DNA from 2 places in the Microbacterium sp. NPDC057407 genome. Region 2 is predicted to be linked to the other one. Evidence: predicted binding sites of a transcription regulator. Region 2 holds the regulator's gene; the other holds the start of a gene.
What was found. The regulator HrcA, encoded in region 2, represses chaperone genes, less so after heat shock. The targets are predictions, from matches to a motif close to TTNGCACTCGNNNNNNNCGAGTGCNAA.

Region 1 (3,405 bases), on a different contig from region 2:
CGACGCAGCGTTCTGCAGCGCCGAACGGGTCACCTTGGCGGGGTCGATGATGCCCTGCGTGAACAGGTCGCCGTACTCGCCCGTGGCCGCGTTCAGGCCGTGGCCCGCGGGGAGCTCCGACACCTTGTTGGCCACGACGCCCGGCTCGAGACCGGCGTTGAGGGCGATCTGCTTCAGCGGAGCCTCGATCGCGACACGCACGATGTTCGCGCCGGTGGCCTCGTCGCCCGACAGGTCGAGGGCGTCGAGCGCCTTCTTGCCGGACTGGATCAGTGCGACACCACCGCCGGGGACGATGCCCTCTTCGACAGCCGCCTTGGCGTTGCGGACGGCGTCTTCGATGCGGTGCTTGCGCTCCTTGAGCTCGACCTCGGTCGCCGCACCCGCCTTGATGACGGCGACGCCGCCGGCGAGCTTGGCGAGGCGCTCCTGGAGCTTCTCGCGGTCGTAGTCGCTGTCGGTGTTCTCGATCTCGCGACGGATCTGCGTGACGCGACCCTCGATCTGCGCGCCGTCGCCGGCACCCTCGACGATCGTGGTCTCGTCCTTCGTGACGATGACCTTGCGAGCCCGGCCGAGCAGGTCGAGCGTGGCGTTCTCGAGCTTGAGACCGACCTCTTCGGTGACGACCTGGCCACCGGTGAGGATCGCGATGTCCTGCAGCTGCGCCTTGCGACGGTCACCGAAGCCGGGAGCCTTCACGGCCACCGACTTGAAGATGCCGCGGATCTTGTTCAGCACCAGCGTCGCCAGCGCCTCGCCCTCGACGTCTTCGGCGATGATGACGAGCTCCTTGCCGTCCTGGATCACCTTGTCGACGATGGGCAGAAGGTCCTTGATGTTCGAGATCTTCTGGTTGGCGATGAGGATGTACGGGTCTTCGAAGACCGCTTCCTGACGCTCGGGGTCGGTGACGAAGTAGGGGTTGATGTAGCCCTTGTCGAAACGCATGCCCTCGGTGAGCTCGAGCTCGGTGCCGAAGGTCTGCGACTCCTCGACCGTGACCACGCCCTCCTTGCCGACCTTGTCGATGGCCTCGGCGATGAGCTGGCCGATCTCGGGGTCTGCGGCCGAGATCGACGCGGTCGCGGCGATCTGGTCCTTCGACTCGACTTCCTTGGCGCCCTCGAGCAGCTCGGCGGTGATGGCCGAGACGGCCTTCTCGATGCCGCGCTTCAGCGAGATGGGGTCGGCGCCGGCCGCCACGTTGCGCAGGCCTTCGCGCACGAGCGCCTGGGCGAGCACGGTGGCCGTCGTCGTGCCGTCACCGGCGACGTCGTCGGTCTTCTTCGCGACCTCCTTGACGAGCTCCGCGCCGATCTTCTCGTACGGGTCGTCGAGCTCGATCTCCTTCGCGATCGAGACACCGTCGTTCGTGATCGTGGGTGCGCCCCACTTCTTCTCGAGAACGACGTTGCGACCGCGGGGGCCCAGGGTCACCTTGACGGCGTCGGCCAGGGTGTTCAGGCCGCGCTCGAGGCCGCGACGGGCCTCCTCATCGAAAGCGATGATCTTTGCCATGTGTGTTTCGTCCTCCCAGGACGGGGCTTATGGATTAGCACTCAACAAACCGGAGTGCTAATCCATTCTGGCACTCACCCCTGGGGAGTGCAAGCCACCCGACGAAGCGCCGAAACACGCAGAAACGGGATGCCGCGGCATCCCGTTTCTGCGTGGAACAGGCGAAGATCAGATGACGCGCACCGACTCTGCCTGGGGCCCCTTCTGTCCCGTGCCGACGGTGAACTCCACCGTCTGCCCCTCTTCGAGGACGCGGAAGCCCGACATGTCGATGTTCGAGTAATGGACGAAGACGTCCTGTCCTTCCGCCGTGATGAAGCCGAAGCCCTTCTCGGCGTTGAACCACTTGACGGTGCCCTGAGTCATGCGAATCTCCTGATGCTGGTACGGCTGGGATCATCGTATGCACGCGCTCGGGGAGCCTGAGGCCCGATGCGGCACTTGTTGACACGCCGGGACACAACTGTTTACCGGGCGGAAACACGGGGCCGTTCGTGCGTGTCCGGTCGAGCCGCGAGAGGACCCCGCACGGCCCTCAGGGGGTCGGCGTCGGGGTCTGCCCGGCAGCCGTCCGATCGAGCCCGATGACGACCGTGAGCTGCTTCGTCCCCGCCTCCGCGGGCTGGTAGACCTCGCTCTGCTCGATGCGGGCTCCGCCGATCACCTCGGCGAGCCCCGCGGCCGCCGCCTCATCTTCGGGGGTGAGGTAGTACACGGTGGTCTCGGGGAAGTCGTCCGAGCTCGCATCGCTGGGGAGGACGGCGCCGTCGGCCCAGCCCGCCGCGACCACCGCGTCCTTCATCTGGGTCGCCAGGCCCTGCTCGGGCGTCGCGTTCAGGATCACCACCTGATAGCTGGTGTCGACCACGGGGCTGACCTCCGGAGTCGGGGCGACGGTCGGAGTGGGGGTCGGGAACAGCTCGATGCGTCCCGACACCAGCAGTGTGCCGAAGATCCCCGCCACGATGAGCACGATCGTGGCCAGCGCCGCCCACAGCAGCACCACCCATGCCTTCAGCCGAGGGTTCTCGGCCCGGTGGGCGCCGACGCGATGCGCGTCGGGCAGATCGTCGAAGCGATCGCGAGGGAAGGTCGTTTTCGACACCAGACGATGTTATCGGGAGCGCCCGTACGACCTCAGCGGGCGCCACCGGAGGCGCTAAGGCCCCGAGCTCGCACGCGCGCGTCGCGGAGCCGCCGCAGCCGCTTCACCAGCATCGGGTCGTACGCCTGCGCCTCGGCGGTGTCGATCAGTCGGCCGAGGAGCTGGTAGTACCGCGCGGGCGCCATTCCCAGCTCGGACCGGATCGCCTCTTCCTTCGCCCCCGCGTGACGGCGCCACTCGGCCTCGAACGCGAGGATCGCCTGGTCGCGGTCGGAGAGGGGCACGTGATCACGCTAACCCCGGTGCGCCCGATCGCCCGCGCGCCACTCCACGAACGCCCCGAGCGGATCGACCGCCGCGAGCGGCACGCCGTCCCGGCCCAGCACGAACCCGCCCCAGGTCGCGGGATCGACGGGCGGATGCCACGCCCCGTGCAGTCCGGGCGGGTCGATCGTGATCCACACGGCGTCGAGGCCCGAGAGCGCCTCGATCAGCCGTTCCCTCCCGGCGCGCGGGACGTGCGGCAGCACCCCGGGGGTGGTGACGACCAGGCGGACGCCGTCCGGTGCGCGCGCCGCGGCGTCGCGGAGCACGTCGGGGTCGGACGCGTCGCCGGCCAGCATCAGGGGCGGGTCCGCGGCGGCGATGTCGAGGGCCGCCTCGACACGATCCGCCCGGCCCGTCTCGCCCGGCCACACCAGCGACGTCAAGAAGCGGCGGTCGCCGGCGTCGCCCGCGTCGAGCGGGGCCAGGTCGATCCCGGCCCGCCACACCACGTC
Region 2 (3,405 bases):
ACGAGAACGACGAGGTCTGGTTCACCGTCCGCGCGTTCGACGCCCCCGCGGCGCTGCTCTACCGCATGCTGCCCGGTCTCACGCGTCGCCGCCGTCGTGAGCTCTTCACCCGGTATCTCCGCGCGATCTCGCCGCTTTACACGACGCCCGCGTGAGCCGCTGATGGGCTCCGCGCTTCCCCTCGGCGAGGCGGTCCCCGCCGACGGCTCGTTCCCGGCCGGCACCGCCGCCGATCCCGCGACGCCGTTCAGCGTCTACCTGCACGTGCCCTTCTGCCGGGTCCGTTGCGGCTATTGCGACTTCAACACGTACACCGCCGGCGAGCTCCGTGGGGCGCGGCAGGACGAGTACGCCGACACGCTGCTGCACGAGGTGTCCTTCGCCCGGGACCTGCTCTCGGGCATCGGTCCCGTCCGACCCGCGGCCACGGTGTTCTTCGGCGGCGGAACCCCGACCCTGCTGCCCGCGGGCGACCTCGCCCGCATGCTCGGCGGTGTCCGCGACGCCTTCGGGATCGTCGACGGGGCGGAGGTCACCGTCGAGGCCAACCCCGACACGGTCACCGACGCGGTTGCGGCCGAGCTCGCGGCATCCGGTGTCACGCGCCTCTCGGTGGGCATGCAGTCCGCCGTCCCCCACGTGCTCGCCGCCCTCGACCGAACGCACGACCCCGCCAACGTGCGGACCGCCGTCGCCGCCGCTCGGCGGGCGGGGCTCGATGTCAGCGTCGACCTGATCTACGGTGCGCCGGGGGAGTCGCTGGACGATTGGCGGGAGTCGTTGCGGACGGCGGTCGACCTCGAGCCCGACCATGTGTCGGCTTACGCCCTCATCATCGAGGACGGCACGAAGCTGGCGAGGCAGATCCGCCGCGGCGAGGTTCCCGCTCCGGACGACGACCTTCAGGCCGACATGTACGAGCTCGCCGACGAACTGCTGACCGGCGCGGGATTCGAATGGTACGAGGTCTCGAACTGGGCGCGCGGTGACGACCAGCGGTCGCGTCACAATCTCGCCTACTGGCAGGGCGCGGACTGGTGGGGATTCGGGCCGGGAGCGCACAGTCACATCGGCGGCGTCCGCTTCTGGAACGTGAAGCACCCCGCGGCCTACGCGCAGCGGCTGGCGCGAGGCGAGTCGCCCGCCGCCGCACGGGAAGTGCCCGACGCGGACGCCCGGGCTCTCGAGAACATCCTCCTGCGAACCCGCATCCGCGAAGGTCTGCCCGTGTCCGAGATCCTGGGGGAGGGACGGAGCGCCGTCGCGACTCTCATCGCCGACGGACTCGTCGACGGGCCGTCCGCGATCCGCGGGCGCATCGTCCTCACCCGGCGCGGTCGACTGCTGGCGGATGCCGTGGTCCGCGCCCTCACGGACTAGCCGCGGCGGCGCGCTGACGGGCGGCAGGATCCGGCCGTCGCCAGGCTCATCCGGTAGAATTGGCACTCCAGTCATGCGAGTGCCAGCAGGCGTGAGGAGGCGGGATGGTCAGCGAGCGCGGTCTGCAAGTGCTTCGGGCGATCGTCGAAGACTACGTCGACACCCGTGAGCCCGTCGGCAGCAAGGCCATCGTCGAGCGTCACGCCTTCGGGGTCTCGGCGGCCACCATCCGCAACGACATGGCGCTTCTCGAGGACGAGGAGCTGATCGTCGCCCCCCACACCTCGTCGGGGCGGGTCCCCACCGACAAGGGGTACCGCGTCTTCGTCGACCACCTGGCCGAAGTGCGTCCGCTCAGCGCCGCGCAGCGGACGGCGATCACGTCGTTCCTGGAGGGTCCGGGCGACCTCGATGACGTGCTCGCCCGGACCGTGCGTGCTCTCACGCAGCTGACCGGTCAGGTCGCGATCGTGCAGTACCCCTCGTTCGCCCGCGCGAACGTCACCCATGTGGAGCTCGTGCAACTCGGCGGCGGACGGATGCTGGTGATCGTCGTCACCGACACGGGACGCGTGTCGCAGCGCATGGCGTTCGTGCGCGAGGAGTTCGATGAGGCCGATCTGGCGCGCATTCGCGCCGAACTCGGCACGCTCCTGGTCGGGCGCTCCGTGCGCGACGGTCTCCAGCGGCTTCAGGATCACCTCGAGCGCGCGTCCACGGCATCGGCGCCGCGTGAGCTCGCGACGACGGAGATCGCGCGGGTGGTGGCCGAGGAGCTGGACGAGTTCCGCCAGGACCGGCTCGTGATGGCGGGCAGCGCCACGCTCGCACGGCGGGAGGCGGACTTCCGCGGCAGCATCTACCCGCTCCTCGAAGCCATCGAGGAGCAGGTCACCATTCTCAGGCTGATGGGTGAGATGGTGGCCGACGAGAAGGGTCTGTCTGCCAGCATCGGGCGTGAGAACGAGCCGTTCGGGCTCGCCGAGGCATCCGTCGTCGCGAGCGATTACGACGCGACCGGGTCACGGGCTCGCGTCGGCGTGATGGGGCCGACGCGCATGGACTATCCGACGAATCTCGCGGCGGTGCGAGCCGTCGCGCGCTATCTGACGCGAATGCTCGAAGAAGACGAGAGCAGCCGCTGAGGCGGCGCGCACGAACGAACCCGCGGGAACGCGGGCAGGAAGGCGAATGTGGCTGACCACTACGAGGTTCTGGGTGTCTCTCGCGACGCCTCGACCGACGAGATCAAGAAGGCCTACCGGAAGCTGGCCCGGGAGCTGCACCCCGACGTGAATCCGGGCGAGGAGGCGTCCGAGCGCTTCAAGCTCGTCACGCACGCCTACGACGTTCTCAGCGACCCCGAGCAGCGCGCGCGCTACGACATGGGCGGCGGCGACAGTCCATTCGCGGGAGCCGGCGGCTTCGGCGGGTTCAACGACATCTTCGAGACGTTCTTCGGCGCGGCGGGAGGCGGCTCCCGCGGAGCGCGTCCCCGGTCCCGCCGAGAGCGCGGGCAGGACGCCCTCGTGCGGGTCACTCTCGAACTCGGCGACGTCGTGTTCGGCGTCCACCGCGACATCGAGGTCGACACCGCGGTCCTGTGCGACACCTGTCAGGGTTCGTGCTGCCAGCCGGGCACGAGCCCGGTGACGTGCGACATCTGCCACGGCACCGGGCACGTGCAGCGCCAGGTCCGCAGCCTTCTCGGCAACGTGATCACGAACCAGCCGTGCAATGTCTGCCAGGGTTACGGCACCACGATCCCGTACCCGTGCGCGACCTGCCAGGGGCAGGGGCGCGTGCGTGCGCGGCGGACGGTCTCGCTCGACATCCCCGCGGGCGTCGAGACCGGCCTCCGGCTGCAGCTCCCGGGCTCCGGCGAGGTCGGTCCCGCGGGGGGGCCCAACGGCGACCTGTACATCGAGGTCACGGTCGCGCCGCACGATGTCTTCAGTCGCGACGGCGACGACCTTCTCGCGACCCTCGAGGTGTCGATGCCCGACGCGATCCTCGGGACGACGA

Region 1: groL (chaperonin GroEL) is a predicted target of HrcA. The motif match lies at 1,556-1,582, and genes of this name have one in related genera.

Annotation. Positions count from the first base shown of each region.
Region 1 covers NZ_JBHVCA010000001.1:698,339-701,743, reverse strand. The annotation lists gene groL (chaperonin GroEL) at 1-1,521, opposite strand, end outside; gene ACFUTX_RS03390 (cold-shock protein) at 1,690-1,887, opposite strand; gene ACFUTX_RS03385 (LytR C-terminal domain-containing protein) at 2,057-2,626, opposite strand; gene ACFUTX_RS03380 (DUF3263 domain-containing protein) at 2,659-2,910, opposite strand; gene ACFUTX_RS03375 (DUF2332 domain-containing protein) at 2,920-3,405, opposite strand, start outside.
Region 2 covers NZ_JBHVCA010000002.1:496,030-499,434, reverse strand. The annotation lists gene ACFUTX_RS07265 (DUF1990 family protein) at 1-155, shown strand, start outside; gene hemW (radical SAM family heme chaperone HemW) at 163-1,380, shown strand; gene hrcA (heat-inducible transcriptional repressor HrcA) at 1,485-2,525, shown strand; gene dnaJ (molecular chaperone DnaJ) at 2,574-3,405, shown strand, end outside.